DNA from 2 places in the Mycolicibacterium sp. SMGY-1XX genome. Region 2 is predicted to be linked to the other one. Evidence: riboswitches for the same ligand, from Rfam matches in the RefSeq annotation. Region 2 holds a riboswitch; the other holds the start of a gene.
The links. A riboswitch is a leader RNA that binds a small molecule or an ion and turns the genes downstream of it on or off. The one in region 2 is predicted to bind glycine.
Positions count from the first base shown of each region.

Region 1 (15,877 bases), 870 kb from region 2:
TCACCGCCGGTCCCCATAGCGATCAGTCGCTGGGAGCCCAGGGCCTACAGGATCTGATCCGGTCCAGCAACGACCCGGCTCGCCCGGTTGCGGTGAACGTCATCAACGTCGGCGACGACCCCGACCGGCCCACGTGGGAGTCCGTCGCCGAGATCAGCGGCGGTACGTACCAGAACGTGCCCAACACCGATGCACCGGAGTTCGGATCCGCGCTCGACTCGATGCTGAGTTGAGGATTGGGGTAGCTCACTACTCGTGAGCCGCCCCGGCGGTCCTCCCCAGACTGGCTGTGCGCCTCGACCCGGCGCGCTTCCAGTCGAGCGAAGGACCCCGCCATGATCTTGAAATATCAGGTGGTCACCGGTGACACGCTGTCGTCGTTGGCTCAGCACTTTTACGGTGACGCCGCCCTGTTCCCGGTGATCGCCGTCCACAACACCCTGGCAGATCCGAATCACATCCTGGTGGGCCAGGAGCTGGAGATCCCCTACGTCACCTTCCGCCACAAGGTGCGCGCCGGCGACACCACCGGCTCACTGGCACAGCACTACTACGGTGACATCGCCGCCAAGACGATCATCGAGGTCGCCAATCACGCCGGACAACGCGACCTGGTGGTCGGCGAACGCCTGCTGATCCCGGACCTGCAGAACGTCGGGCATCACACCGTGGTGGCCGGCGAGAACCCCCGCAATCTCGCCGAGCGCTGGTACGGCGAACAGGGATTGTGGCCGATCATCACCGTCGCCAACCACCTCGGCGACCAGGATCCCGCCGTCGGCACCGTTCTCATCCAGCCACGGCTCAACAGGCGGCATCACGTCGCCGCCGGCGACACTCTGTGGGAACTGGCCACCGACCAGTACGGCGACCACGACGTCGCCACCAGGGTCGCGCTGGTGGCCGCCGCCAACCGGATCACCAACCCCGATCACCTCAGCGTGGGACAGGTGATCTTCTTCCCGTCGCTGGGGTGAGCTCCAGGCTCAGCGCGCGTCAGGCGAACGCCTCCACGGGCGGGCACGAGCACACCAGGTTGCGGTCGCCGTAGGCGCCGTCGATGCGCCGCACCGGCGGCCACACCTTGGGCCGGTAGTTCTTGCCCAGCGGATAGGCCGCTTCCTCGCGGGTGTAGGGGTGTTCCCACTTGTCGACGAGCAGGCACTCCGCGGTATGCGGGGCATTGCGCAGCGGGTTGTCCTCTTTTGCCCACTGGCCCGAGCCCACCTTGTCGATCTCGGCCTTGATGGCGATCATGGCCTCGCAGAACGCGTCAACTTCGGCCAGCGATTCACTCTCGGTGGGTTCCACCATCAGCGTCCCCGCCACCGGGAAGCTCATGGTCGGAGCATGAAAACCGTAGTCCGCCAAGCGTTTTGCCACATCGTCGACGGTGACGCCGGTGGTCTTGGTGATGCCGCGCAGGTCGAGAATGCACTCGTGGGCCACCATGCCGTTCTCGCCCGTGTAGAGCACGGGGTAGTACTCGTCGAGGCGGCGGGCGATGTAGTTGGCCGACGCGATCGCCGTCAGCGTGGCGGCCCGCAACCCGTCGGCACCCATCATCGCGATGTAGGCCCACGTGATCGGCAGGATCGACGCCGACCCGTACGGCGCCGCCGACACCACGTGACCGGTCGGCAGTTCCGGGGCCAGCGGGTGACCGGGCAGGAACTCCGCCAGATGTGAGCGCACCGCCACCGGTCCGACGCCGGGTCCGCCGCCACCGTGCGGGATGCAGAACGTCTTGTGCAGGTTGAGGTGGCTGACGTCGCCGCCGAACTTGCCCGGCCGGGCCAGACCGACCAAGGCGTTGAGGTTGGCGCCGTCGACGTAGACCTGGCCGCCGGCGTCGTGCACCGCGGCGCAGATCTCCTCGACGTCGTGTTCGTAAACGCCGTGGGTGGACGGGTAGGTGATCATCAGCGCTGCGAGGTTCTCCGCGTGCTCGGCCACCTTGGCGCGCAGATCGTCGAGGTCGACGTCGCCGTTGGTCCGGCAGGCCACCACCACGACGCGCATGCCGGCCAGGGCCGCCGACGCGGCGTTGGTGCCGTGCGCACTCGACGGGATGAGACACACATCGCGGTGACTCTCACCGCGGCTGGCGTGGTAATCGTGGATCGCCAGCAGCCCGGCGTACTCCCCCTGCGAGCCGGCGTTGGGCTGCAGCGAGACCGCGTCGTAGCCGGTGACGGCCACCAGCCAGGCTTCCACCTCGGCGATCAGGGTGCGCAGGCCTGCGCTGTCGCCGGCCGGGGCGAACGGGTGCTGGCGGGAGAACTCCGGCCAGGTGACGGATTCCATCTCGGCCGCGGCGTTGAGCTTCATGGTGCACGAGCCGAGCGGGATCATCGTGCGGTCCAGTGCCAGGTCCTTGTCGGCGAGTGACCGCAGGTAGCGCATCATCGCCGTCTCGGTGCGGTAGGTGGTGAACGCCGGATGCGTCAGGAACTCCGAGGTCCGGGTCTCGATGTCGACCGGCTCGGCGTCGGCGGCGGACACACCGAAGGCCTGCAGCACCGAGGCCACGTGGGCGTCGGTGGTGGCTTCATCACATGCCACCGACACGTGGTCGGCGTCCACCCGCCACAGGTTGATGCCCAGCGCCTTGGCCGCGGCCACCACCTCGTCGGCGCGGCCCGGCACCAATGCGAGCACGGTGTCGAAGAACGTGTCATGCACCAGCGCATCGCCGAGGGCGGCCGCCACCCGCGCGGCGTGCCCGTGCACCCGCCGGGCGATACCGGTCAACCCTTCGGCGCCGTGATAGCTGGCGTACATCGCGGCCATCACGGCCAAGAGCACCTGCGCGGTACAGATGTTGCTGGTGGCCTTGTCGCGGCGGATGTGCTGCTCGCGGGTCTGCAGCGACAACCGGTACGCCGGAGCGCCGTCGGCATCCACCGAGACCCCGACCAGCCGGCCCGGCAGCTGGCGGGCCTGCTTGGTGGCCACGGCGAGGTAACCGGCATGCGGGCCGCCGAATCCCATCGGCACGCCGAAGCGCTGCGCACTGCCGAACGCCACGTCGGCACCGATCTCTCCGGGCGGAGCCACCAGCGTCATGGCCAGCAGATCGGCACCCAGGGCCACCAGCGCGCCGCGTTCGTGGGCCTGCTTGATCAACGCGGACCAGTCGGTGATGCGTCCGCTGGCGCCGGGCAGTTGCGCGATGACGCCGAAGAAATCACCCTCGGGCAGACCCTCGCGCAGGTCAGCGGTGACGATCTCGATGTTGAGCGGCCGCGCCCGGGTGGCCAACACGGCAGCGGTCTGCGGGAAGACGTCGACGTCGACGGCCAGGCGGGTCGCCTTGCCGCGGGCGGCGCGCTGCATCAGCGTCATCGCCTCGGCCGCGGCGGTGGCCTCGTCGAGCATCGAGGCATTGGCGATGTCGAGTCCGGTGAGGTCGGCGACCATGGTCTGGAAGTTCAGCAGCGCTTCGAGGCGGCCCTGGCTGATCTCCGGTTGGTACGGCGTGTAGGCCGTGTACCAGGCCGGGTTCTCCATGATGTTGCGCAGCAAGACCGGCGGGGTGAGCGTGTCGTAGTAGCCCTGCCCGATCATCGAGACCGCGACGGTGTTGGCGTCGGCCATGGCGCGCAGCTGGGCCAGGGCCTCGTGCTCGGACACCGCGGGCGGCAGCTTGTCGAGACCCGGCGCCACCCCGTCGGCGTCCAGTGCGTCGAGGATGCCGGCCGGAAGCGCCTTGGCCGCAAGCTCGTCGAGGGATTGCACACCGATGACACTGAGCATGGTGTCGATATCGGCGGCGCCGGGACCGATGTGCCGATCGGCGAATTTCGGGGCGCTGTCGTTGAACAGCGCGTCATCGGAGAGGGCCAACACGAACTCCTAGGCAGCAGGACGAACTATCGCGTCCTCCCCCTCTGTCGTCGACCCGAACCGGGCTGCCTGAGAGATTCGGCCGATCAGGCCTTTCCCCATGGGCGGGTGCGCGCACCGCTTTCCAGAGGCATCGTGGTCTGACGCGGTCCGGGGGCCTGAGAGGTTGACGGAGAGGTGTTGCTCCTTCGGCGTCTGTGGCTGGCGGTCACAGAACTCTCCCGCGAGAGGGCGATGCAACTGCGATACTACCGCCCGGCGAGATCGAGCGCCGTCCATGCCAGTGCGGTGGCACCGTCGCGCAGTGCGGCCTCCGCCTGCGGCCCCACCGCGGCGTCGGCGAACTCACGTTGATGGTTGACCGCGGGCAGGGAACCGATGCCCAGATACGGGTGGATGGCGCGCACCACCTGCGACACATTGCCCATGTCGGTCGACGCCGACGCCATGGCCCCCGCCCCTTCCGGCGGCTCGACGCTCATATCCCGACCCAGCGCGGCCGCGTTCGCGACGAACAGGTCCAGGATCTCGTCGTCGGTGCGGAATTCCGAGTAGGGCGCGGACTCCAACTCGATGTCGAGATCACAGCCACTGCCCAGGGCACCGGCCTGGAAGCAGGCGCGGATCCGCTTCTCGATGCCGGTCAGCTCGGCGAGTGTGCGGGCACGGACATACCAGCGGCCTGACGCCGAGTCGGGGATGGCGTTGGGCGCCGACCCCGCTGAGGTCACCACCCCGTGGACCCGCACCGTCGCCGGCAGCTGCTGGCGCAGCAGGCCGATCGCCACCTGCGCCACGGTGAACGCATCGGCAGCGTTGACCCCCAGATGCGGATAGGCCCCCGCGTGGGCGCTGACACCCCGATACGTGACACGCCAGTGCGCCACCGCCATCGGCTCGGCCCGCGGGGCGTCAACCGGCCCCGGATGAATCATCAGCGCGGCGTCCAGGCCGTCGAACTCACCGGCCTCCAGCATCACGATCTTGCCGCCGCCGCCCTCTTCGGCCGGCGTGCCCAGGACGTGCACGGTGAGGCCCTGTCCGCGGTCGGCCTCCTGCACCATCAGCGCCGCCCCGATGGCCGACGCGGCGATCAGGTTGTGCCCGCAGGCGTGGCCGAGCCCGGGCAGCGCGTCGTATTCGGCCACGAAAGCGACGTGCAACGGGCCGGTGCCGGCGCGAGCGTGAAACGCGGTGTCGAGTCCCCCGGCGCGGTGGTCGACGCGGAAACCGCGATCGGCCAGCAGCCCGGTCAGCATCCGGTGCGCCCGCACCTCGTGCCACGCCAGTTCGGGGTCGGCATGCAGGGCGGTACTGACCCCGCGCACCAGCTCCCAGTTGCGCCGCAGGTGATCGCCGGCGGCCGCCTTGGGCTCAGAGATCACCGGGGACCCCGAAACTGGGCGCAGCCGACGGGTCCAGGGCACGCCGCACGTAGTCGTCGCGCTGGGGTTCCCAGACCTCCCACAGTTCGGCCAGCCGGGTGTAGGGATCTTCGTCCCAGTCCACGCGCAGGGTGGTCTCCGGCCAAGCGACCTCCCGATAGACCAACAGGCCCGCGGAATACACCGGACCCTCCTCTCCGCCGGCGGTCAGCGCGGCGTTGAGCCCGGCCAACAGGCGGGCTTCGAACTCGTCGGCCCCCGAGGTCTCGTAGCCGCGGATCAGCTCGGTGATGGTCGCCGGCCCGGCAAGCATGTTGCCGGCCGCCACCACGCCGTCACCGGCCACGTGGTGATGCACACCGAGCGCCCCGGCCCCGCTGTAGGCCGCGGTGCGCCCGGCCGCGTCGAGCACGGTCAACTGCCGGTAGTCGCGCAAAGCGTGGTCGGCCACCACAGCGGTCATCGCGGCCTGCGGCTCGGCGCCTTCGGCGAGCCGGTCCAGCAGCTGCCCACCCAGCCGGGGATCGGTGACGTTCTGGCTGGCGGCGGCGCCCAGGCCCGGGCGAATGTTGAGGCACCGGGACGCCACCGCCGGCGAGGACGAGGCGATGATCATGCCGAACGCTCCGGTGTCGCGGTCCAGCGCCGCCATCGAGAACGTCATGACGCCCCCTGCTTCACGGCGATCACGTCCACCTCGACCAGCCACTCGGGCCGGGCCAGCGCACTGACCACCACCCCGGTCGACACCGGGTGCACCCCCTCGAGCCAGCGTCCTACCACGCGGTACACGCTCTCCCGGTATCGCGGATCGACAAGGTAGATCGTCACTTTGACGATGTCGGCGACAGAAGAGTCCGCCTCGTCGAGCAGCGCGGCGATGTTGGACATCGCCTGCTCGGTCTGGGCGGCCACGTCGCCGACACCGACGTTGCGCCCGGTGTCGAGATCCTGCCCGATCTGCCCGCGCAGATAGATGGTGTCGCCGGCGACGACGGCCTGGCACAGGTCATTGTCGAGATTCTGTTCGGGGTAGGTGTCCTTGGTGTTGAACGGACGGATCCGCCGGTGGGTCATGCGCCGCCCACCCGGTCGGACAGCTCGGCAGCGGACCTGACCAGATCGAGTGCGTTGTCGTAGTCGAAGTTGCGGTACACGGCTTGGTAATGGGCGAACGGCGGCGCCTGGGCGAACAGTTGGAAGGTCAGCCGGTGACCGGCGTAATCGCTGTTGAGCAGATCCCGGGCGAATGCCAGCAGCTTGCGCCGATCGTCGGCCTGCCAGTCATCGTTGATCGAGTAGAACTTCTCCAGCCAGGGGCTTGCACCGGGGTGGGCGAACGTGGCCGAGTCCGGCGTGATGCAGATCTGCCCCCCACAGAGTTCGCGGGCGAGATGGATCATCTGCGGCAGCTGGGTCTGAGCCCAGACCCGCCCCGCATACAGCAGCGACTGGTTGGGCATCAGCAGACCGCCGGGACTGGTCTCGGCGGTGGCGATGGAGGCCGTCAGGTGCGCCTCGATACCCTCGCGGTAGCACGCCAGCATCGCCAGCTTCTCCTGTACGGCGGGGTTCTTGTCCAATCCCGTCTGCCGGACGTTGAACAGGGCAGCACCGATCATCAGGTCCGCGAACCGGATCGAGCGGTGGACGTAGGGCAGCGCGCTGTAGCGGTGCAGGCAGCTGCGCACGAACGTCGCTGCCCTGGTGTGCCGGTAGAACAGGATGTCGTCCCACGGGATGAGTACATTGTCGAAGATCACCAGGGACTCCACCTCATCCACCCGGTTCGACAGTGGATAGTCCGCCGCATCGCGGCGGCCGGCAAAACCGGTGCGGCAGATGAACTTCAGATTGGGCGCATTGAGGTCGGCGATGAAACCGACGGCGTAATCGGAGAGCTTGTCATCGCCCCAGTTGGCGATGGTGGGCTTGGTGTAGGCCTGGGTCGCGTACGGCGCGGCGGTCTCGTATTTGGCGCCTCGGACGATGATGCCTTCGTCGGTTTCGCGGACGACGTGCAGCAGCATGTCGGGATCCTGGTCCTGCGGGCGCTTCGACCGATCACCTTTGGGGTCGGTGTTGGCCGAGATGTGGAACGGGTCCCCGGTGGCGGCTTTCTGGACGTGGCGGCGGATGTTCTCGGCGAAACGTGGATCCACTTCGTTGAGCACATCCTGGCCGTCGTAGAGCGCCCACATCTCGCCGACGGTCTCGTCGCCGACGCGGGTGACCACGCCGCGCACCTCGTCGAGCACGAGATCGATAGCCGCACGCTTGTCGTGCCAGTCTTGTTGTGTCAGAGGCAGCTTGTTCGCGACCGCGTTGCGCTCACCGTTGTCGTCGACATAGGTCATGACCTCCTGGCTGGCCGCTTCGTGCGCCAGATCGTAGATGCGAGACCGGATGTCGATGATCGGGGCGAACATCGGATGCTTGGTGACATCGTGCACCTGCTCGCCGTCGATGTAGATTTCGCGCCCGGTGTTGATGCTGTCCCGGTACTCCTCGCCGGTCTTGATCATCTGCGATGTCCTTCCGTGTGGTGCGCCGCCAGGGCGCGGTAGTTGCCGCGAAGGTGCAGCAGCGGTTCGGCGTCGGTGTGCACAACGTGGCGCACCTGACCGAGATACAGGTGATGCGAGCCCACAGCCGTGACACTGTGCAGCTCACATTCGAAGGCGGCCACGCTGGCGGTGAAGACCGGCAGGCCGTTGAGACCGTCACGCCACTCTTCGTCGAGAAACGTGAACGCGGGGCGACCGGGATGCTGACGCCCGGCGAAACTGTCTGCGGCGCCGCGCTGCTCGTAGCCGAGCAACGAGACATTGAACGCACCTGTGGAGCGGATCGCCGCATTGATGGGGCTGCGCCGGTTGATGCAGACGCCGAGAACCGCCGGCTCGTCGGACACTCTGCTCACCGCGGAAACCGTCTGCCCCCACCGGGCCTCCTGTGCGCAGGTGGTGACGATGGTGACCGGAGTGGCAGCGCAGCTGATCGCGCGGATGTAGTCCTGCGCGGCGGCCGATGTCATAGCGGATTTCATTGTGGTCCCTCGCAATTCGAGTTCATGACGGTCATCGCGGAAGCTCGGCGTCGAATCCGCACCTTCCATGCTGGCTTCCGCGGCCATATCAAGCAAAGAGTTGATTATGCTGCGTTGCATCGGATTTCGAGATGTAACCCGGCATGGTGACCACGACCTTGCCTGACCGTTCCGGCGCGGCGAATCTGTGGTGCGCAGAGACTATCTGGTCGAAATCGAACGTCTGGTCCAGCACGGGCGTCACCGTTCCCGCCCTCAGCAACGGCAATACCTCGGCTTCCACGGATCGACATATCGCGGCTCGGCTGTCGTCGGACAGCCGGCCCAGGCTCGACGAGGAGATCTCCGTCCCCCCGGACATCAGGGCTGCCAGGTCCACCACCGCGTCGGTTCCCGATGCCACCCCGACGATGACGAGCCGGCCCAACGGCGCCAGCGCCGCGAGATTGTCGCCGACCGCGGCGGCTCCCTGATTGTCCAGGATCAGATCGACGCCACCGGGTGCGATCTCCCGGAGCACGTCGAAGACGTCCTCGGAGCCGTAGTCGATCACACGGCGACAACCGAGTTCGGTGCACAACGCGCTCTTCACCGGCCCCCGGGCTGTTCCGATCACCTCGGCACCGAGCGCCCTGGCCAGCTGTACGGCCATCGAGCCGACCCCGCCTGCGGCGCCGTGGATCAGCACGCGCTCGCCTCGCCGGATCCGCCCCCGGTGCACCAGGTTCCACCACGCCGTGGCCGCTGCTTCGAGGAAGGCGCCGGCGACGGCCAGGTCGAGATCGTCGGGTACGACGACGCACGCACCCGCGGGCACGGCCACGTACTCGGCATAGGACCCCGCCCGGGTCAACGCTGCGACGCGGTCGCCGGGTTTGACCGTCTGCACCCGGGCTCCGACGCATACCACGGTTCCGGCGCACTCCAGGCCGGGGACACCGCCGGACGGCGCCGGCATGATCCCCCGCGTTTGCAGGACCTCGGCGTTGTTGACCCCGACGGCGCCTACGGCCACCAGCACCTCTTCGGGGCCCGGTTGCGGGACCGGGATCTCGGCGATGCTCAGCGAGCGTGGGCCGTCGGCACCCCGCAGCAGGGCAGCGCGCATCACCGTGGCACCACACTGTGGTGGAACTCCACGATGACGCGGGCGAATTCGGCCGCGCACGTTTCAGGACTGGCGATGTCGCCGTCAACCAGGACGTGTTCAGCGGCCTGCGGGAACGCCGCGAGAATGGCACCGCGACGGGGGAATGCCCGCGGGTCGCGGGCCGATGCCAGGCACAGCACCGGACCCGGGTAGCGGCCCACGCCGTCTTCGGACCGGTACGCGGCGACGGCGGCGTGACCACGATCCGGATCGGCGTGCGACAGGACATCCCGCACATACCGTGCCTGGACACCAGGGTCCGGCACTGCCAGGTACTCCCGGCGACGCCGCCACAGCTGCGCCAGATGGTCTCCGTCGTCCCGGGCGGCAATGGCATTGAAGGGCGGCGCCGTCCGGCGCCTGGTCCGCTCGGCGTCGTCGACGAACGGGGTGGAGGACAACACCAGCGAGGTCACCCGATGCGGCGCCGAGACCGCGAGGTCATAGGCGACCAGTCCGCCGAAGTGGTGCCCCACCACATGTGCCGACGGCACCGCGAGCGCGTCGAGAATCTCCAGCACCGCGGCAGCTGTGGCTTCTATGGTGTTGAGCGGCAACGCCTGCGATGCACCGTAGCCGGGAAGGTCCGGCATCACGATGCGGTAACCGTCGATCTGTTCGGCCACCGCCCGGAACTCGTCCCAACTGCGCGGTGTCTGGTGCAGCAGCACCAGACAGGGGCTGTCCCGGTCCGACTCCGGCGTCACGACGACGTGCATTCGCCCCGAAGGTGTTTCGATGTATCCGGGGATCGGCTCGGCGCCGCTCACGTGGCCTCCAATACGTGTCAGTGGTCTGACTCGATCCAAGCCGTCCGGAGCTACCGGAGCAAACAGTGAGATTCGTTGTTGTCCATCGGATTATCCGATGCAGAGCATCGCAGGATGCGATCGTCGCAAAGCCCGACTTTCAGCGTTCTCTCGCCACGACGGCACGGCAGCGCTCAGCAAATACACTGGCCCGCTTGCTCATACGCACTGCCTGCAGGCCCGCCACCACCACCCGCAGTGGCCGCACCTCGTCAGCGATCGGCACGGCCCGCACCAAGCCGCCCGCATAGGTGGTGTCGGTGGCAGGGCGTTGATGCAGCAAACTGTAACCGTGGTCCATGGCGACCATCGCGCGCACCGTCTCGTAGCTGCTCGACCGATACTGCACGTTGGGTTGCATCCCGCGCTCGGTGAACACACCGGTGAAATAGTCGCGACTGTAGGGCAGATCGACCAGAATCATCGGCTCGTTCACCAGATCGGCCAACCGGACGCTCGCGGCCCCGGCGAGCCGATGCGAAGCGGGAAGTGCTGCGTAAGGGCGGATCTCGGCCAGCACGTCACGCTGGATCCCGTCGCCGAGGGCAAGGTCGTAAGTCAAGGCCACCTCGGCCCGGCCGGATTCCAGGTACTCCCCTACTTCGCCCGCGACGGCTTCGGTGACCTGGATCTCCAAGGCTGGGTGGTCTGCTTTCAGCCCGGCCAGGATGGACGGCAGGTAGAAGGGCGCGATCGGACTGAAGCACACCACGTGCAGGGGACCCCAAAACGTCTGGGCGTCACCGGCTATCGACTCCAGGGACTCGGCCAGCGCGGTCAGCGTCTGGCGCGCACGCAACAACAGCTCCTTGCCGGACGCAGTGAGGATCAACCCCTTGGCATGCCGCCGGATGAACAGCTGGACGCCGAGTTCCCGCTCCAGGTGCGCGACGGCCGAGGACACCGCCGACTGCGCGACGAACAAGTCCTCGGCCGCACGCGTCATGCTCTCGCGCTCGGCGACCCGGATGAAGTAGCGCAGCTGCGTCAGCGAGATACCGCGGAGTTGATCGACACCGGTCACGACTCACTCCCCCAGCACCGACGGCAGCCAGGTGGCCAGCGACGGCACGAGGATCACCAGGATCAGCACCGCGATGGTGGCCAGCAGGAACGGGGTGTTGGCCCGCAAAACCCGCCATGCGTCGACCTTGGCGATCTTGGCTGCCACCACCAATGACATCGCCACCGGCGGCGTGACCTGCCCCACGATGACGGTGAGCACGATGATGACGCCGAAGTACACCGGGTCGATCCCGACGGCCAGCATGGTCGGCAGCATCACCGGCATGATCACCGGAATCAGGGGGTCGAACAACATGCCGGCCAGGATCGCCACCACGGTGAGCACCACGACATACCCGAGCTGGGCGTCTCCGGGAACGATGGCGGTGGCGAAATCGGTGAGCGCTTTTGGCAGACCGGCCATCGCCAGCACTGCTCCCAGAGCCACGGACACCCCGACGATGAGCATCACCTCATCAGTCAGCACCGCGGCTTCGACCAGGCACCGGTAGAGCCGGCGCCCACCCAGCGAGCGGAACACCACGGCGGAGACGACGATGGCATACACCACCGCGAAGGCGCCGGATTCGGTGGGTGTGAACACACCGAGGGTCAGTCCCATGACCACCAGCAGCGGCACACCGAAGGCCAGGAGCGCGCCACGGAAGGTGCGCCAGACCTCGCGCCAGCTGAACGGGATCTTCTCACCCCAGCCGTTGCGTCGGGCCTGCACCGCCACCACCACCATCAGCACGACGGTGAGGATGATGCCAGGGATGATGCCCGCCAGGAACAGCGCACCCAGTGAGGTGCCCGTGGCCGCCGCGTAGAGGATCATCGGCGACGACGGTGGGATCAACGGTCCGATCCCCGAGGACGAGGCCGTCACCGCTGCCGCGTAAGGCCCAGGGTATCCGTGCTTCTTCATCTGCGGGATCAACGTCGATCCGGTGCCCGCGAGGTCGGCGACCGAAGTCCCGACCATCCCACCGAAGAACAGGCTGGTCGACACGTCCACCTGCGCAAGGCCTCCGGGCAGCGAACCGAAAATGGCTCGCGCGAAAGCGAACACCCGCTCGGCGACACCACCGGCGTTCATCACCACGCCGGCGAGGATGAACAACGGCATCGCCAGCAGCACGAAGCTGCTCATCCCGTCGGTGACCTGTTGGGGGTACTGCAGCATCCACGAGCCACCCAGTGTGGCGTAGACCGCCACGCCGCTGGCCATCGCGATGATCAGCGGCGTGCCCAACAGCAGAAGGCCGACGATGACCGCCAGGGTCAGGGTCAGGATCACGATTCTTCCTCGTCGAGCTGACGCAGGATCGCCGCACGGCAACCCGGCAATTGGAACAGCACGATGACGGCTGCCACCGTCGCACCCACCGGCAGCGCTGCGAGGAAGAAACCCTTGGGCAACCGTAGGTACGGGCTCGGGTCGCCACCGAACTTGGTCACGTACTGGTAAGCGAACCAGGCCAGGTGCAGCAGCACTGCCGCGGTCAGCAGATCGGTGCACAACCGCAGCCACACCTGCACCCGGACGGGCAAACGCCCGACGAACGCCCGGATCTCGATCGACTCGCGGCGGCGCACGCCCAGGGTGAACCCGAGCATCGTCAGCCACAGCATCAACCCGGTGACCAGTTCTTCGGTCCAGCCCAGTGGGGAGTTGAAGGCAAACCGCAACATGGCGTTGGCGAAGAGGATCAGTGTGATCGCCGCCAGCAGCGCGGCGCACAACACCTCCAGGACCCGGTCGATCAGCTTCTGGCTGCCGGGGTTCGGATCGACACCGAACGTGGAGTCCAACTGCATCTCCACGTCGGCCGGCCCGGCAAGGGGGTGGGTCTGCTTGTCGGCTGTCACCCGTCGACTCCCACGCGGGTGTCGACCAGTGTCCCGAACCCGGGCCGGGCGGCGTCGACACCAACGATCTCGAGGGCGTACCAGAACGACGCCTGTACCGCGCTGATGACCGGCTTGCCGAGTTCGGCCTCGAGCGCGGCGATGGCACCGACGCTGGCGAAGTTGGTGCAACTGATGAACACCGCACTGGCCTCGTCGGTGTCGGTGTCCACCGCGAGGTCATAGACCTGTTCCAGAGGAACCTCCGCCAGTTCGTGGTCACTGGTGATGCCGAGTCCGACGCTCGCGACCACCGGATGCCCGTTCTCGCCGAAGAACCGGGTGGCCCGGTCGATGACTTCCTGCCGGTACGGGGTGATCAGGCTGATCGGGCCTGCGCCGACGGCCGCGAGCGCGGCGATGCTCGCGGTCGAGGTGGTGGTGCACCGTCCGGAGAGCCCGCTCCACTGCTCGAGATGCCCGATGAGCATGCGGTCCCATTCGCTACCGTGCAGGAAGGACGCACTGGTGCCGCCGAAGACCAGCACGTCCAGCGGCGCCTGGGCCACCAGTTCGACAGCGGTGCGCAGTTCCGGCGAGCGCATCATCGCATCGATCCCGTCCACCGTGACGCTCGGCAGAGTCACTCTGCTGGTGTGGATGGTCGCCGCCGGTGTTGCCATGGCATACATCTCGGCTTCCATGAGGGTGCTCGAGGCCATGTACACCAGACCGATTCGGGTGGCAGTGTTCAGCGCGCCCAGTGGGAGCAGCGGCCGGTTCCGGTGTGGTGCGGCGGTCACTTGGTGTACTCGGCCAGGACGCGCTCGGCGAAACCGTTGGGGATCTCGGCGGCGATCTCTTCCCGCACCCCGGCCACGGTGTTGCTGAGCTGCTCGATATCGGCCTCGTTGACCTGCACGCCGGCGCCTTCGAACTTGCCCAGTAGCTGGTTGTCGGCTTCGATGCCGGCGTTGCGGCTGGTTTCGGCGGCGGCGGTCGCGGCTTTCTCCAGACCCTGCTGGACCTCGGGGCTCAGGCCCTGCCAGCTGTCCTCGTTGATGGTCAGGTACACCGGGCTGTAGATGTGCGCGGTCAGCGAGAGGTAGCGCTGTTTCTCGTAGAACGAGAACGCGTCGATGACCTTCAGCGGGTTCTCTTCGCCGTCGAGCACACCCTGGTCGAGAGCCAAATAGGTCTCGCCGATGTCGATCTGGGTGGGAGCGGCACCCAGGGCTTCGAACAGCGCCACCCTGGCCGGGTTGCCCGGCACCCGGATCTTCAGCCCGGCCAGGTCGTTCGAGGTGACGATCGGGCGAGTGTTGTTGGTGATGTGCCGGAAGCCGTTTTCGCCGAAGCCGAGCACCCGGGCTCCGACGGACTGCACCAGCGATTCGCTGAGTTCGTCACCGTAGGGGCCGTCGAGGAACTCCACCACCGTGTCCCGGTCGGTGAACAGGAACGGCATGTCCATGATGCTGAACGTCGGATCCAGATTGGCCACCGAACCGCTGACCGCGGCGATGTCGATGGCCCCGGCGCGCAGCCCCTGCAGCACCGCCTCCTCGTCTCCGATCGCGCCACCGGACTGCACCGTGACCGCTACGGAGTCTCCCAGCGCGTTTTCCACCTCGTCGGCGAACGCCAACAACATGTCGGCCAGCGGGTCGCCCGCGCTGGTTTCCACAGCCAGAACGAGTTCTGTTGTACCCGAGGTATTTTCGCTGGTACTGGAGCAAGAAGACAGGGCGAGGGACGCGGCCAGGCCACACATCGCGATCACCTTGGGTAGTGACTTCATCGTTATTCCTTCCACGCGGCCAACAGGTTTCGGTTGCGGCTCGACATCGAGGCTGGCTTCGTCGCCAGCGCGATGGAGTCAAGGTTCCGAGGTACCGCTGCACCGCGTCAAACAGTCAAAAGCGACCGTCTACATCTGTCAAACAGATGCTCCGTAACGTGAAATTAACTGCAGCAGTGGATACTTCGACGTGACACGAACGAAACGTGGCTGCGGTTGACTACATCGTTTTGAGTTCTCGCACCCAGGCTGCATCGCCCGTGGTGGCCGCGCGTGCACGCTGCCCGACCGTGCACTCGACCCGCCCCGACGACGGCAGTGTGACCAGTGTCACGGCGGGCCACTCTGCCGGCACTGTGTCCAACGCCATTCCCGGTGCCCTGTCCGCGGCAACAAAAAAGGGCCGCCGTGGCGACCCTTCTCGTGATGCGCTCCGCGTTACCCGATCTTGCGGTCGCGGCTCTTGCGCCGCGATGCCAGCTCGTCCTCGGGTGCGGCGATGGACTCGCCGCCGTCGGCCCGCTCGCCCGGGAAATCGGCGATGGCTCCGGTGAGTTCCCGCATGGCACCGGACACGGCGATACCGAACACGCCCTGGCCGCCCTGCAGCAGATCGACCACCTCTTCGGCGGACGTGCACTCGTAGACGGTGGTGCCGTCGGAGAACAGTGTGATGTTGGCCAGATCCTGCACACCGCGCTGGCGCAGGTGATCCACCGCCACCCGGATGTTGTGCAGCGAGATACCGGTGTCGAGCAGTCGCTTGACGATCTTGAGGACCAGGATGTCCTTGAAGGAGTACAGCCGCTGACTGCCCGACCCGGCGGCGCCGCGGATGGACGGCACAACCAGGGAGGTCCGGGCCCAGTAGTCGAGCTGTCGGTAGGTGATACCGGCGATCTGGCAGGCGCTGGGCCCGCGGTAGCCGATCAGTGCGTCGGGTACCGAGTCATCCGGGAACAGTCCGGCTTGCACTGG
Region 1 covers NZ_CP101139.1:3,938,532-3,954,408, forward strand. The annotation lists gene NL241_RS19055 (substrate-binding domain-containing protein) at 1-233, shown strand, start outside; gene NL241_RS19060 (LysM peptidoglycan-binding domain-containing protein) at 336-977, shown strand; gene gcvP (aminomethyl-transferring glycine dehydrogenase) at 997-3,828, opposite strand; glycine riboswitch at 3,884-3,985, opposite strand; glycine riboswitch at 3,986-4,083, opposite strand; gene NL241_RS19070 (M20 family metallopeptidase) at 4,098-5,234, opposite strand; gene NL241_RS19075 (DUF1028 domain-containing protein) at 5,224-5,898, opposite strand; gene NL241_RS19080 (RidA family protein) at 5,895-6,311, opposite strand; gene NL241_RS19085 (4-hydroxyphenylacetate 3-hydroxylase family protein) at 6,308-7,759, opposite strand; gene NL241_RS19090 (flavin reductase family protein) at 7,756-8,271, opposite strand; gene NL241_RS19095 (putative NAD(P)H-quinone oxidoreductase, PIG3 family) at 8,372-9,391, opposite strand; gene NL241_RS19100 (alpha/beta fold hydrolase) at 9,391-10,203, opposite strand; gene NL241_RS19105 (LysR family transcriptional regulator) at 10,343-11,266, opposite strand; gene NL241_RS19110 (TRAP transporter large permease) at 11,270-12,547, opposite strand; gene NL241_RS19115 (TRAP transporter small permease) at 12,544-13,119, opposite strand; gene NL241_RS19120 (maleate cis-trans isomerase family protein) at 13,116-13,901, opposite strand; gene NL241_RS19125 (TRAP transporter substrate-binding protein) at 13,898-14,899, opposite strand; gene NL241_RS19130 (MerR family transcriptional regulator) at 15,338-15,877, opposite strand, start outside.
Region 1: it holds a riboswitch for glycine, as region 2 does, so the genes downstream of both, gcvP (aminomethyl-transferring glycine dehydrogenase) here and NL241_RS23220 (hypothetical protein) in region 2, are expected to answer to the same signal.

Region 2 (15,877 bases):
ATCGTAGGTGTAGGTGCCGGTTTCGATGGCGCCGGCCAGACTCAGCGGGATGACGCCACGCGACGCGGTGGCCGAGCCCTGCATCACGTTGTCGACCAGGGACTGCCCGTCGATGGCGTACGTCAGGGCGCGGCGCACCCGGGCGTCGGCCAGCGGATGGCCCGGAGGCTTGCGGAAGTTGTAGAACAGCTGGTTGAGACGCACCCCGTCGGCGTGCTGGACGGCCACCCCGGCCAGGCCCTCGATCTGATCGGTGGAATCCGGGGTGATCGAATCGATGACATCGAGTTCACCGCTGCGCAGGGCCACCACCCGGCTGGACTCGTCGGGCATGAACCGTACCTGCACCGACTCCACGTGCGGGGCTGCGCTCCAATAGTTTTCGTTGCGCGCCAACGAATATGTGCCCGACCCGCGGTCGGATGCGGTGACGATGTAGGGGCCCGTACCCACTCCGTCGGAGAGGTCTTCGGGTTTGTTGGCCGCCGCGGGGGTGATGAGGATGTTCGACATCAGGTAGTCGAGTACCGGCACCGGTCGAATGGTGTTGAGGAAGAAGCTGGTCTGGTCGATCGGTTCGACGGTGGGCCACTCGGGGAAAAACCCCCCGACAAAGGACCCGTCGACCTGGGAGTACATCGACAACGCCGTCGCCACATCCTGCACCTGCACGGCACTGCCGTCGGAGTACCGGATGCCGGGCCGCAGGTGTACAAACCAGCGCGTCGGCTCCACCAGGCGGAACTGGTCGGCGAGCACCAGTTGAGGTTTGAGGTTCGAATCGATCTCGGTGAGCGCCTGCCGCACTGCGCGCTGAACCGTGAGCGCCGCGTCGTACTGCAACAGCTTGTTGTCCAACGTGTTCAGCGCCCGGTTCAGACCCAGGCTTACCGCATCGGGTCCCGGTCGGCCGGTCGGTGTCGCACACGACGCAATGGCCGGGGCCAGCGCCAGTCCGGCGCCGAACAGCATGCTGGAACGCAGCATCGACCTGCGGGAAAAGCGTCGATCGAGTAGCGACTCGGTCATCGTCGACCTCCGAGTTTGAGGGGTGCCGCAGTCGGGGATGCGCCGCGCTCGGCGGTCCCGCGCTTGTGACTGGTGCCACACCGAACCCTAGCCCTTCTGCGCACAACACGCAATATGCGTGCCACACCTTGCGTATTACGCGCATTGGTGTCATTGTGATTTAGACGACAGCCCCGTCGCTTTCTGGCTCCGACCACAGGTCGCCGCCGCAGATCAGAAGGGTCGACGATGACCGCACAGGTATTCCTCGAGGTCGGTGACTGACGTGGCCGACCAGCTTCTTGCACCCATGCCGGCGTCGACGGCCGGCACCGCACCACGAGGTGCACTCAGCCGACTGCTGGGGCCGATGCCGCGTTACATCCTGCGTCGGCTCGGCCAGAGCCTGCTGACGGTTTTCCTGACACTGACCACCGTCTTCGTGCTGATCCGCATGGCCCCCGGCGACCCGGCCTACTCGCTGGCCGGGCCGCTGGCCAGCTCGGAGGATCTGGCCCGGATTCGCACCGACATGGGCTTGGACGAATCCGTGTTCGTCCAGTACCTCAAGTACCTGCAGGGTCTTCTGCACCTGGATCTGGGCACGTCGTATTCGTTCCAGGCCCCGGCTTTCGACGTGGTGCTGTCCCGGCTGCCCTACACGATCACCTTGGCGGTCTCGGCGATCCTGCTGACCACCCTGGTGGCCATTCCGCTCGGGGTGTGGATGGCCCGGCGCGCCGACAGCCGTCGTGAACTGGCCGCCAACGCCGTCACCATCGCCGGGCAGTCCATGCCGGACTTCTGGACCGGCCTCATGCTCATCACGGTGTTCGCCGTGCTGTTCCCGGTGCTCCCGCCGGCCGGATTCACCACCTGGTCCAGCCTGATCCTGCCGACCGTGACCATCGCCGTCCTGCAAGTCGCGCTCATCTCCCGAATGGTGCGACGCGAGATGGTCGGCGCGTTCTTGTCTCCCTACATCACCGTCGGCCGCTCGCGCGGTGTGTCCGAAACCGAGCTGATCTGGCGATACTCGTTGCGCAACTCCGCCATCCCCGTGCTCACCGCGTTGGGAACCCGCTTCGCCTCGATGCTCAACGGTGTCGTGGTCGTCGAGGTGGTGTTCGCGTGGCCCGGCGTCGGCTCGCTGGTGGTCCGCGCACTGGAGACCCGCGACTACCCCCTCATCCAGGCCACCGTCCTGGTGACGGCGGTGCTGGCCATCCTGGTCCAGCTGCTGGTCGACCTCTGTTACCCACTGCTGGACCCGCGCGTCCGGCTCGGAAAGGCACGCGGCAAATGACTACTCCCGCAACCACTGTCATCGACCCGCCGGCACAGCCCCGCCCCTCGGCGGTCACCGCCCGTGACATCGCCCGCGCCGGCGCCACCCGCCGTCAGCGCGACAGCCGGGTCAAGATCTGGGTGGGCACCATCGCCGTCCTGCTCGTCGTCGCGCCGGTGGCCTTGGCGCGGGTTCTCCCGCTACCCTCCCCCGATGCCACCAACCTCGCCGCGCGACGGCTTCCCCCGCTGACCGACGGCCACCTGTTCGGCACCGATCAACTGGGCCGCGACCTGCTGGCCCGCGTCCTCTACGGCGGTCAGGTGTCGCTGACGATCGGCATACTGGCCGTGCTGGTGTCCGGGCTTATCGGCCTGACCCTGGGCGCCGTGGCCGGCTACCGCGGCGGCTGGATCGACACGGTCGTCAGCCGCCTGCTCGAAGCACAGCTCTCCTTGCCGCTGCTGATGATGCTGCTGCTGGTGGTCGCGCTGTTCGGTCCGTCGATCCCCGTCATCACCTTCGTCATCGCCATCGCCCAGTGGCCCGAGATCGCCCGGCTCACAAGATCTTTGACACTGGTGGAACGGGAGAAACCGTATATCGCGGCGGCGCACGTACTGGGCCTGGGACATACCGCCATCCTGACCCGCCACATCGTGCCCAACATCGTCAAGCAGGTCTCGCTGGTGGTGTTGCTGCTGTTGGCGCAGGCCGTGCTGCTGGAAAGCGCCCTGAGCTACCTGGGTGCCGGCCCGCAGCGCCCGTTCGCCACGTGGGGCCGCATCATCTCCGACGGCCAGGACTACGTCACCACCTCCTGGTGGCTGGTCACGCTGCCGGGCCTGGTGATCGCCCTACTGGTGGTCGGTGTCAATCTGCTCGGCGACGGACTCCGCGACCGCGCCGGAGGCCCCAGGATCGGCCTGCTGAAGTTGTTCACGTTGCGCCGGAAGGACAAATGAGATGGGTAATCTGCTGCGCATTGACGAGTTGCAGATCGAACTGATCACCGCGGCCGGTGTCATCCGCGCCGTCGACGGGGTGACGTTCTGCATCGGCTCCGGTGAGACCGTGACGATCATCGGTGAATCCGGCTCGGGCAAATCGACCACCGCCATGGGCGTGCTGGGGCTGCTCCCCCCGGATCTCGCCGTGATGTCAGGCCGCGCCCAGTTCAAGGACATCGACATCCTGGGCAAGGACGCGGCGCTGAAAAAGGTCCGCGGCCGGCACATCGCCCTGATCCCCCAGGACCCCATGACGGCGTTGAGCCCCGTGCACACCATCGGTTCCCAGCTGCGCGACGCGATCCGCCACAGCGGCGTCACCGGCCGCGCGGCGCAGCGCACCCGCGCGGTGGAACTGCTTGACCAGGTACACATTCCGCGCCCCGCCGAACAGCTCTCGAAGTACCCGCACCAACTGTCCGGTGGCATGCTGCAACGTGTCCTGATCGCCGCCGCGCTGGCAGCCGGACCCGAGCTGATCGTGGCCGACGAACCCACCAGTGCACTGGATGTCACCGTGCAGGCCAGCATCCTGGACTTGCTGCTCGAACTCCAGGAACGCACCGGTGTGGCCATGCTGCTGATCACCCACGACCTCGGAGTGGCGCGTTTGATGTCCGATCAGATCTACGTCATGAAAGACGGCCGCTTCGTCGAAGGCGGCAACGCTGAGGCACTGCTGGGCAACCCGCAGACCGCTTACTCGAAACGACTCCTCGACGCAGTTCCCCGGCTGGACGCCCGGCCCGGCATGGAGGTACCGGCATGACCGAACCCTTGTTGAGTATCGAAGACCTGGTGGTCGAATACCCCGTTCCCGGCGGGGTGTTCCGGGCACTCGACACGGTGAGCCTGAGCGTCGAGCAAGGCTCATGCCTGGCCGTCGTCGGCGAATCCGGTTGCGGGAAGTCCACACTGGCCAAAGCGATCGTGCGGCTGGTGCGGCCCTCGTCGGGCCGGATCTGCTTTGACGGCGTGGACATCGCCGGGCTCTCGGAACGAAAGCTGCGGCCTTTCCGCTCGCGCATCCAGATGGTGTTCCAAGACCCGTACGGATCGTTGGACCCGCACCTGAACGCGGTGGACATCGTCGGCGAACCGCTTCGCCTGCGCGGTGTCCGGAGCCGGCGTGACCGCGAGGCCCGCGCCGCCCAACTCATCGATCAGGTGGGGCTGCCCACCAGCGCACTGCGGCGTAAGCCGGCCGAGTTCTCCGGTGGCCAGCGCCAACGGATCGGGATCGCGCGTGCACTGGCCAGCGAACCCGACCTGCTGGTGTGCGACGAAGCCACCAGCGCGCTCGATGTGTCCGTGCAGGCGCAGGTGCTCGACCTGCTGCGCGACATCAAACGCGAGACCGGGCTGACCTATGTGTTCATCTCCCACAACCTCGGGGTGGTACGCGAGATCAGCGACACCATCGTCGTCATGCGATCGGGCGGTATCGTCGAATCCGGCTCCACCGCAGAGGTTCTCGCCCACCCCCGCGAGCCCTACACCATCGCGCTGCGAGCAGCGGCGCTGGATCCCACGACCATGGTCGGAATCAAACCCCGCAACGTCGTCGCACGCATGACCACCACCCACACCGCCGTGCAAGGAGCAGCCTGATGCCCGATCTCGACTTCACCCGCCCCGCGCTGGGCACCATGACGTTTGGTGACACCGTGGCGGCCGCCGATGCCGGGAAGATGGTCGATGCCGCGTTGGCCGCCGGCATCACCCATATCGACACCGCCAACGGCTACGCCGGGGGTGAATCAGAGAAGATCCTCGCTCAGGTGCTGCGTGGTCGCCGCGACGATGTCACCATCGCCACCAAAGCCGGGATTCCGCATCCCGATGCCGACGGCAATGCACCACTGTCGCCTTTCGGCCTGCGTGCCAGCGTGGAAGGCAGCCTGCGCCGCCTCGGTATCGAGCGCGTCGACCTGTTCTATCTGCACCAGCCTGACCGCGCCACACCCTTGCGCGACACGTTGAGCACCGTGGCCCAGTTGGTGGAGGAAGGCAAGATCGGTGCCCTCGGAGTGTCCAACTACGCGGCCTGGCAGATCGCCGAGATCAACCACCTTGCTGACGAAGTCGGGGCGCCCCGGCCTCTGGTGGCCCAGCAGGTCTACAACCTCCTGGCCCGCCGCATCGAAGACGAATACGCCGAGTTCGCCGCCGTCACCGGCCTGATCACCATGGTGTACAACCCGCTGGGAGGCGGACTGCTCACCGGCAGGCACTCTCTTGACGCCGACCCCGCCGAAGGTCGGTTCGGCGACTCCCGGCTGGCGTCGATGTACAAGCAGAGGTACTGGAACGCAGCGGTGTTCGACGCGATCGCGCAGCTGAGCACCCTGGCCGACAAGGCCGGCCTCCCGATGACCGAGTTGGCACTGCGGTGGCTGGTCAGCAAGCCGGTCGCCGGACCGATTCTGCTCGGCGGCTCCAAGGTCAGCCACCTGGAGAACAACATCGCCGCCATCAACGCCGGACCACTCGACGACGAACTCGTTGCCCAGTGTGACGACATCGGCGTCGGCCTGCGCGGCGCCATGCCCAACTACAACCGCTAGGAAGCCCATGACTGCAAGCGGATTCGCCGAACGGCTGCGTCGCCGCGAACGCCTGATCGGTTACTGGTCGGTGCTCGACTCCCCCGTCTCGACCGAGTGGCTGGCCCACGTCGGATATGACTACATCGCCCTCGACATGCAGCACGGCCTCATCGGCTACTCGGGCATGATCGCGGGTCTGACGGCTATCGACGCCGCCCACGGCCCTGTGGGCCTGATCCGTATCGAGGCCAACCACCCCACCCCCATTGGGCGTGCGCTCGACGCCGGTGCGGCCGGTGTCATCGTGCCCTTGGTCAACACTGCCGCCGAAGCTGCCGCGGCAGTCAATGCAGCGACCTACCCGCCCAACGGGATTCGTTCCTACGGGCCGATGCGCTCGCAGTTGCGCATCGGCCCCACGCCCGCTGTCGCCGACGCCGACACCGTGGTGTTGGCCATGATCGAAACTCCCCAGGGTCTGGAGAACGTCGAGAGCATCTGTCAGACAACGGGTCTGGCTGGCGTGTATGTCGGCCCGTCAGATCTGCGCCTCGCTGTCGGCGGGACACATCCGCAGGATCCCGCTGTCGATGACGAGTTCGAATCCGCACTGCGGCGCGTCAGCGAGGCGGCGGCAGCGGCAGGGATCGCGGCCGGTATCCACACCCCTGACGGTGCGACGGCCGCTCGCCGACTGGCCGACGGTTTCACGTTCGCGTCGGTGGCCTCAGACCTCACCCATCTGAAACTCGCGGCCGCCGCGCACCTCAAAGCAGCGACGGGGGGTTGAGCCCACCCGGTGTCGAACGTGTGTTCTAATGGCTGTCGTCCGCCGGTCCCGCTCATCGCGGGCCATCTTCGACGAGAGGTACGCCGTGACGATCACTGTAGACACCCCGGCAGCAGAGGCAGCGCCCACCGCACCAGTCGCTGAGGAGACTCCGACGAAGACCCCTGCCAAACGGGGCGCCGGCAGGAAAGCCAAGACCATCGAGCTGACCCTGACCGTCACCGGCTCCGCCGACGGTGAATGGCATGCCGAACTGAAGCAGGGTTCCACCTACCTGGCCCGCAACGTCGCCGTCGCTGCGTCCGCCGTGTCCCGCGCGGCCAGGGAACTGCACGAAGACCTCTCCACCCCGATCGATGCCGTGATCGAAGAGGCACGCTCGCAACAGGCCGCGAAGGTCGCGGCATTGGAGGCCGAGCTCGAAGCGGCGCGCAGGGTACTGGCGGATTTGGACTGAGGCTTGTGGAAACTGCACGCCCGTCGGCGTCGAGCATGACTCGGACCTCGCGCCACCAGGTTGTAGGGCGGGCGGGGCTCGAACCCGCTGCCTGGCCACGCTCAGCTCCCTCATCAAGGGAGTGTCAAGGATCAACCGACACAACTGTCAGGCATCACCCGAAACAGAAACGACCAGCATCAACCGAAGCAATACACGGCCTTTGTAGGGCGGGCGGGGCTCGAACCCGCGACCAAGGGATTATGAGTCCCCGGCTCTAACCAACTGAGCTACCGCCCCGTGGCGCGTCTGCGCGGCCGCTATCTTCGCACGCGGCCACGCAGCCCTGCCAAACGGATCCGCGAGGCGCGCCGCCGTTGACCTCGATGCGTCTGATTGATACTGCGGCCACGTCCGGAAATCCCGCCAAACACCGGCGTCACCGGTGTCTCAAACCAGAGTCAGTTCACGCGGGTAGATATCGACGTCGAAGGCTTCCACGCCAGCGCACCGACCACCAGCCCGACGAACGGAATGGCCGCCAGGATGGTGCTCAGAGTGACGCTGCCACCGGTGACGAGCGTGAAGTTCGACAGCACCAGCCACAGGCTGCCCAGCAAGCCGAGCACGGCCACGGCGGGCGCGATGCGCGTCTGGAACACGCCGGACACCCGGTCCCGGTTACGCAGGAAGAACGCCAGCACCGCGATCGAGGTGGTGAGCATCAGGATCACCATGCCGACGGTGGCCACGCCGGCCATCGAGCCGAATACGCCGACCAGCGGGTCGATACCCAGCACCGCGAGGATCCCGACGATGATGGCCGCCGTCACGGTCTGCACCAGCGACGAGAACGCCGGCGAGTCATGTGACTCGTGCACCGCGGCCAGCCGCTGCGGGAACAGGCCCTTGCGCGCCAGCACGAACTGATACCGCGCGATCACGTTGTGGAACGACAGCACGCAGGCGAACAGGCTGGTCAGCAGCAGCACGTTCACGATGTCGCGGCCGATGGTCCCCAGCATCGAGGCAGTGGTGTCCAGCAGCATGTTGCCCTCGCCGTCGAGGGTCTGATTCGCCACTGCCGTCACGTTGTCGGGCCCGATCGCGACCACGAACGCCCACACGGTGACGGCGTAGAACAGGCCGATGATGATGACGGCGGCGTAGGTGGCAATCGGGATGGTGCGCTCGGGGTCACGCGCCTCGTCTCGGAACACCGCGGTGGCTTCGAAGCCGATGAACCCGGTGAGGGCGAACAGGATGGCGATGCCGATGGTGCCCTGGGTGAACACGGCCGGATCGAAGGAGGCGAAGGTGATGCCGGACGGGCCCGGGTTGGCCACCATCACCAGGTCGAGCACCACGACGATGCCGATCTCGAGCGCCAGTGCCACGCCGAGCACCTTGGCGCTCAGTTCGATGTGCCGGTAACCGAGTACGGCGACGATCGCGAGGATCACGAAAGAGTAGACCGGCCAAGGGATTACGGGTCCGTTGTAGAAGGCGACCGTATCGCTGATGGCCCAGCCGATGTAGCCGTAGATGCCGATCTGGATGGCGGTGTACGCGATCAGCGCCACCACCGCGACGCCCTTACCCATCCGTTCGCCGAGCCCGACGGTGACGTAGGAGAAGAAGGCCCCGGCTTCGGGCACGTAGGGCGTCATCGTCACGAACCCGACGGAGAACACCAGCAGCACCAGCGCGGCGATGGCGAAGCCGACGGGGGCGCCGGCGCCATTGCCCAGCCCCATGGCCAGCGGCATGTTGCCGCCGATCACCGTCAGCGGGGCGGCCGCGGCCACGACCATGAAGACGATGCCGATGGGGCCGAGATGCCCGGTGAGGCGCCGCCCTTCGGTCTGGGTAGGTGCGTTCATCAGTTCTCCTGAAATAGTGCGGTGAGCAGGGTGTGGTCGATGGCGTGCGCGGTGTATCCGCGGTGGCCGGTCAGGGTTTCAGCAGCGACGAGGGTGTTGACGATCGCTTCTTCGGTGGCCTCGATGGTCAGGTCGAACAGTCGGGTCATCAACTGCGGAACCACCATTCGCACGGGGACCTCGCGCTGGGCGACCGCGACGTCTTCGTCCCAGGCGTAGGGCGGGATGCCGCGGTTACCGGTGGAGAACGCCAGCATCAGATCGCCGCTGTACTGCTCGCCTGTGCCGCCGACGCGACCGACGGCCAGCGATGCGCGCTGCGCCAGCCGCTGGCACTGATGGGGCAACAGCGGGGCGTCGGTGGCGACGATGACGATGATCGACCCCGATCCCGGCTCGAACCGGGCCGGGTAATCGGGCAGCGGCACCTGTTCGGCGCCGATCCGGGCGCCGACGGGTACACCGTTGATCTGCAGGCGTTCGCGCCGGCCGTGGTTGGCCTGCACGAGGACGCCCACGGTGTAGTCGCCGAAGGTGCGCGAGGCGGTGCCGATGCCACCTTTGAAGCCGTGGCAGATCATGCCGGTGCCGCCGCCGACATTGCCTTCGGCCACCGCGCCGCCCGATGCCGACGCCAGCGCGGCGCGCACATGCTCCGGCCGGACATGGAAGCCGTTGATGTCGTTGAGGAGTCCGTCGTAGGTCTCCCCCACCACCGGCAGCGACCAGTACACGCCGTCACCGCGCACCCGCACCTGCTCGGCCACCAACTCGTCGCGCACCACGCCGACGCTATGGGTGTTGGTCAGGCCGATGGCGGTGGTGAGCTCGCCGGACTCCCGGATCCACTCCAGGCCGGTCAGCTCGCCGCTGCCGTTGAGACGGTGCGAACCGGCAAATACCGGTTCGGTCCAGATGTCGTCATGGGGGATGACGACGGTGACGCCGGTGTTGATTCCGTCGCCCTGCACGGTGGTGTGTCCGACCCGGACACCCCCCACGTCGGTGATGGCGTTGTACGGTCCGGTTGGATGTTCACCGATGACCACGCCGAGATCTCTGGCACGCATGGTTTTCTCTTCGTTCAAGAGTTATTTTCCTAATTGGAAAAGAACTATGCGCCCGGGTGAGCAGTCACGCAACAGGAACGGCAAAATTGGTCCGAATCCGCGAGAGGAGCCCAGCAGTGGCGAGGCCGAACCGGCAGGTAGAGCGACGTGCCGAAATCATGGACGCAGCGATCGCCCTGATCGAGCGCTACGACCTGGCCACGCTCAAGCTCGCCGACGTCGCCGCCGAACTGGGGCTGACCACCAACGCGGTGCGCTACTACTTCAAGGACATGCCCCAGCTGCTCAGTGAGCTGGCGCTGCGCTCCGACGTCCGGTTCTTCGACGAGCGGCTCGAACTCGGTCGCCGCGCCCGCGACATCCACCACCAACTGGCGCTGACCATCGCCGCGGGCCTGCCGAGCGGACCCGAGGACGCCGAGTGGCGAGCGATCTGGCGCGCCGTGCTGGCGGCCGGGTTCGAACTCGACCAGCGCCGGGACGTCCAGGGCATCTACCACCGGCAGGTGGACCTCTACACCGACCTCCTCAACGACGGCGCCGAGGCCGGGGCGTTCACGCTCCGCTCCCCTGCCCGCGACATCGGGATGACGCTGATGTCGATGGAGGACTACTTCGGCTACCGCATCGTGGCGCGCGACCCCGAGATCAGCCGCAGCACCGCCCTGCGGCTGATGCGCCAGTACGCGGAGTTGGCGACCGGGACCAAGCTGCCCGACACGGTGTGAGGCCGGCGTCGCCCCGCCACGCCCAGTAGCGCCCCGCTGAGCACCGACTGCTCTACCGGGGTTCCGCAGTCATGAGTGCCTATCGTTTGGCGGGATCGCGCCCGGGTACCCGCGCGCCATGCTGAGAAACGCTGTGGGGGAAGGCCTCGTCGCCGGTGCGGCCGGGGTGGCGGTGATGACGGTCGGGGAAAAGCTCGAGCAGCGGATCACGGGCCGGCCGGACTCGCATGTGCCTGCCCGCACGCTCGAGCGCCTCACCGGGATGTCCGAACAACCCGGGCAGCAGCCGCTGGTGCGGAACTGGGCCATGCATTACGGGCAGGGCATCCTGCTCGGGGTGCTGCGGGCGGTCATGTCGGAGGTCGGGTTACGCGGCCCACTGGCGTCGGCGAAATTCGCCGTGGTGCGGCTTACCAATGACCAAATCCTGGAGAACGCCACAGGTGTCGGCGCGCCACCACAGACCTGGCCGCGCAAAGAACTTCTCATCGATGTGTTGCACAAGGCGGTCTATGCGTTCGCCACCGGCGCCGTCACCGACATGCTCGCCGCCCGCCGCGGCGCTGGCCCGGGGCAGCGACACGCGGCCCGCCTACCGGGTCGCCACTCGGATGTGGGTCCCGTCCCGTGACAAAGCCGGCGCAGCCCGGTACGTTACCCCCGTCACAATTGAAAAGCCGTTGACGCGTGGCGGGAGAACCTCGAACACCGAGGCGCCGAAGGAGCAACATCCTCCCCGGGAATCTCTCAGGCCCCAGTACCGTTGCGCGAAGGCAACTCTGGAGACAGGCAATCCGAATTGCCTGACCGAAGGTGTACGGCGCTGAGTGCGCCAGATCTCTCAGGTATCAGGACAGAGCGGGGAGTTCCACATCGCCACGGCACCTGCCGAGGCGACCGAACCGGGGGCCGCCTTGTCGACACCGACCTTGTCCACACCCAGATGCACGTCGCTGGACAGCTATGACCGTCAACTGCTGGAGTTCGCAGTGGCGTGGACGCCGTACGGAGGTCCTCCCGACGACGTCACCTTCCTCGAATTCGGCACGACGCCGGCCGGCGTCGACGCGCAGTTCTGCGCCCTCGTCGCTGCCCACGGCGACCGGATCACGCAGCTGACCCGGGCTGACCGTGCGCTCGTCGTCTCGGCCGTCGCCGCGCTCGCGCGGAAGCAGTGACCTTGACCATCACGCCCAGCTGGCCTACCGTGGACTCAGCATTGATATATCAACTGTCGATCAACAAGCCGAGGACGGTGACCGCATGACGATCAGTGTGTTCGAGCTGTTCTCGATTGGCATCGGCCCATCGAGTTCGCACACCGTGGGACCCATGCGCGCCGCCGCGCGGTTCCTCTCCGATCTGCACACCCTCGGCGCCTTCGACGACGTCCGGGACATCCGTGTCGACCTGTACGGCTCGCTGGCCGCCACCGGAGCGGGTCACGGCACCATGACCGCTGTCCTGCTGGGGCTGGAAGGACTTCTGCCGGAAGAGATCAGTACCGAGCAGATGGAGCGTCGGGTCGACGCCATGCGCGCCACCGGCCGGATCAACTTCGGTGGGGCCCGCGAAATCGCGCTCACCGAGGGTGATTTCATTCTCCGGCCGCTGACCATGTTGCCGTTCCACCCCAACGGGATGACCATCACCGCGCTGGGGCCCGGTGGCACCGAACTGCACCGGGAGACGTACTTCTCGGTGGGCGGCGGGTTCGTCGTCACCGAGGCCGAGAGCCGCGAACCCGCCACCGTCGCAGCCACGTCGGCACACGGTTTCGGCTCGGCCAAGGAGCTGCTGGAACTGTGCCACCAAAAGCGTTGCAGCGTCAGCGAGCTGATGCTCGAGATCGAGACTGCCAGCAGAAGTGAGGCCGAGATCCGCCGGCGGCTGCTGCACATCCGCGACGTGATGGTGGAATGCGAACAACGCGGTATCGCCCGCGACGGCTTGCTGCCGGGCGCACTGCGGGTCCGCCGCCGCGCCAAGGACTGGTATGAACGCCTCAGCGAGGAAGACCCGCAACGGCTTCCGGAGTTCGCCGAGGACTGGGTGAACCTGGTGGCGCTGGCCGTCAACGAGGAGAACGCCTCCGGCGGGCGCATCGTCACCGCGCCCACCAACGGCGCGGCCGGTATCGTCCCGGCGGTGCTGCACTACGCCATGCACTACACCCCCGCGGGCAGGAAGGACAGCGACGAGACCACGGTGCGCTTCCTGCTCGCCGCCGGCGCCATCGGCTCGCTCTACAAGGAACGTGCGTCCATCTCCGGGGCCGAGGTCGGCTGCCAGGGCGAGGTGGGCTCGGCGGCATCGATGGCGGCGGCGGGCCTGGCCGAAATCTTGGGCGGCACAACCGAACAGGTGGAGAACGCCGCGGAAATCGCCATGGAGCACAGCCTCGGCCTGACCTGCGATCCGATCGAGGGCCTGGTCCAGATTCCCTGCATCGAGCGCAACGCCATCTCAGCGGGTAAAGCCATCAACGCCGCACGCATGGCGCTGCGCGGCGACGGCACCCACCGGGTGAGCCTCGACCAGGTGATCGAGACCATGCGCACCACCGGCGCGGACATGAGCTCCAAGTACAAGGAGACCAGCACCGGCGGCCTGGCCGTCAATGTGCCGGTGAACTTCATCGAGTGCTGACGCGCCGCCAATTCTGAACCCCACAACCCAAAAGCAACCGCGCTTCGGTAAGAGGGCATTGGCCTCGTACCAAGCACCAGCGTGCCGAACGAGGACCAGAATTGACACCCTGGCGACCGCCGGTCAGGGCGTAAACTCAACACCACCAGGAAAGGCGACGAGATCCACTTCGTCCATCCCAACGGTGAATGAGTCCGTCGAACCTATACACCAGCAACGAGCAAACGCACGCTGGACAACCTGCGCTGGGAAATTCCCGTCCCATTTGGTTCCTGAACCGTCTTGGGCGAAGTAGTAGTACCAACGGGTGCCCGTAGGGTTGGCGCGGTCTGCACTTTGCCCGCTCGCAAGATTGATCCAACCCAGAACTTCCCACGGATCACCACACTCTGCCTGGCATTCGTGTCGAGCGCGGCCGTAGGCAACAGAGATAGACCTGCCGGTCGAGTTCGTGAATCGAACTGCGGTGACGGCGCGGGGCGTCGCCACGGCGGCTCCCGGGGTGAGTTCACGCGGACTACCCAGGGCATCACCATGAGTGGTTTCGTACTCTTCGACCGCCGATGTTCGGAGTCGCAACGGGACATTGGTGCCGGGCCCCACCCGTAGCCGCGGTCCCACCGCAAGCGCTGATGCAGCCTCATCGCCGATCTCGAGCTTTTCGTCGGCCATTGCTTCCTCCTAAGGTTTGCGTGCTGCTGTGACTGACAACTCGACACTGCTCTGCGTGTCGGCCGATCTCATGGGTAGGGCACTACCTCCTTTCCACCGCCTCCTATGCGGACGTGGGCTCGTCGGGGAATTCGAAGCTGGGATAGTCCGCTTCTCGCGACCTCCGGCTCGGCTGTTCGTAGCGCTGTGGGGGTCCGTCCACGAGAGAACGGGTTACAAATGATTGACAAGCCAACGATTCGTGCAGGATCCAGACGCAGATCGAGAAGAGATCCGTAGAGCGACGGAGAACACGAACATCTGGTCCGAACCCAATGCCGCGCCGGCAGAAATCGAGAACGCCCGTCGGTTGAACGCACGAGTCCTCCGGTCGAGGTGGAGTTCAAGTCAGAGCCCGCCGGTTCTGAACTGACACAACCCAAAAGCAACGGCTCCGGTTTTCAACCGGAGCCGTTGCCGTGTCAGGTGACTCAGTGGGCGATCTTGGCCTTCAGCCAGTCGTGGAAGGCGCCGATGTGGTGCTCGCTGGGCACCAGCACACCGCCATTACGGTAGGTGCGCGAATCCATCGCCGGCTGGCAACGCTCGCAGGCGTCGAAGTCCTGCTGGTTGACCCGGTGGAACAGTTCCACCGACCGGCTCACGTCGCGGCCCTGTTCGACCACATGCGGCAGGTACAGCCAGTCGCACTCGACGACAGTGTGGTCAGCGGCCAGTGGGAACATCCGGTGCACGATCACATGGTCGGGTACCAGGTTGACGAACACCTGCGGACGCACGGTGATGGCGTAGTAGCGACGATCCTGATCTTCGGTGACGCCGGGGATCGGGTCCAGTCCTTCGGACCCGTCGACGGTGAATCCCTTGACGTCCTCGCCGAATTCAGCGCCGTGACCAACGTAGTACTGCGCGGCGTAGCCGTCGGCGAACTCCGGCAACACCTCGGTGAGCTCGGGGTGGATGGTGGCGCAGTGGTAGCACTCCATGAAGTTCTCGATGATGAGCTTCCAGTTGGCCTTCACGTCGTAGACGATGCGCCGACCCAGGCTCAAATCCGCGATGTTGTAGTGGTCGATGGATTCCACATCGCCGAGCCGTTCGACGATCTCCTGCATCACGGTGTCCTCGAACGACGGCGGTTCGTCGGCCAGGCACACCCACACATAGCCCAGCCACTCGCGCACCTGGATCTTGGCCAGGCCGAAATCGGTGCGGTCGATATCGGGCATCTTGGTCAGGTTCGGCGCCGCGATCAGCTTGCCGTCCAGATCGTAAGTCCAAGCATGGTAGGGACATTGGAACGCGCGCTTGACCTCACCGGATTCTTCGGTGCACAATCGGGCACCGCGGTGGCGGCACACGTTGTAGAAGGCGCGGATGTCCCCCTTGCGTGACCGGGTCACCAGTACGCTCTCGCGACCCACCTGCACGGTCTTGAACGCGCCGGGCTTGTCGAGGTCCGCCGACCGGACCACGCAGAACCACATCGCCTCGAAGATCTTCTCCTGCTCCAGGGAGAAGACTCCCGCATCGGTGTAGTAGTGCCCGGGCAGGGTGGAGATGAGGCTCTCCGGCAGGCTCGGGGCTGCAGCGGTGGTCATTTGCGTATGGCTCCTAGGGGTTTGCTGGTGGGGGGCTGATGCAATAGGTCAGACGGGTGCCGGTGTGGCCGCGATCTGGCGACGCAACCGGTTGAACAGGCGAGGCTGATCCACCGCGAGAACGGCGACCAGCCGGCCGTCGCGGCGGTAAGTGGCGACAAAGCAACGTGTTTCGCAGTCGCCTTCTTCGATG
Region 2 covers NZ_CP101139.1:4,811,600-4,827,476, forward strand. The annotation lists gene NL241_RS23155 (ABC transporter substrate-binding protein) at 1-1,029, opposite strand, end outside; gene NL241_RS23160 (ABC transporter permease) at 1,295-2,314, shown strand; gene NL241_RS23165 (ABC transporter permease) at 2,311-3,261, shown strand; gene NL241_RS23170 (ABC transporter ATP-binding protein) at 3,263-4,075, shown strand; gene NL241_RS23175 (ATP-binding cassette domain-containing protein) at 4,072-4,917, shown strand; gene NL241_RS23180 (aldo/keto reductase) at 4,917-5,873, shown strand; gene NL241_RS23185 (HpcH/HpaI aldolase family protein) at 5,881-6,645, shown strand; gene NL241_RS23190 (DUF6319 family protein) at 6,731-7,102, shown strand; tRNA gene NL241_RS23195 (tRNA-Ile) at 7,308-7,381, opposite strand; gene NL241_RS23200 (APC family permease) at 7,543-8,964, opposite strand; gene NL241_RS23205 (DmpA family aminopeptidase) at 8,964-10,034, opposite strand; gene NL241_RS23210 (TetR family transcriptional regulator) at 10,193-10,762, shown strand; gene NL241_RS23215 (hypothetical protein) at 10,881-11,393, shown strand; glycine riboswitch at 11,444-11,535, shown strand; glycine riboswitch at 11,537-11,628, shown strand; gene NL241_RS23220 (hypothetical protein) at 11,590-11,940, shown strand; gene NL241_RS23225 (L-serine ammonia-lyase) at 12,026-13,411, shown strand; gene NL241_RS23230 (hypothetical protein) at 13,535-14,083, opposite strand; gene NL241_RS23235 (aromatic ring-hydroxylating oxygenase subunit alpha) at 14,554-15,684, opposite strand; gene NL241_RS23240 (NAD(P)/FAD-dependent oxidoreductase) at 15,733-15,877, opposite strand, start outside.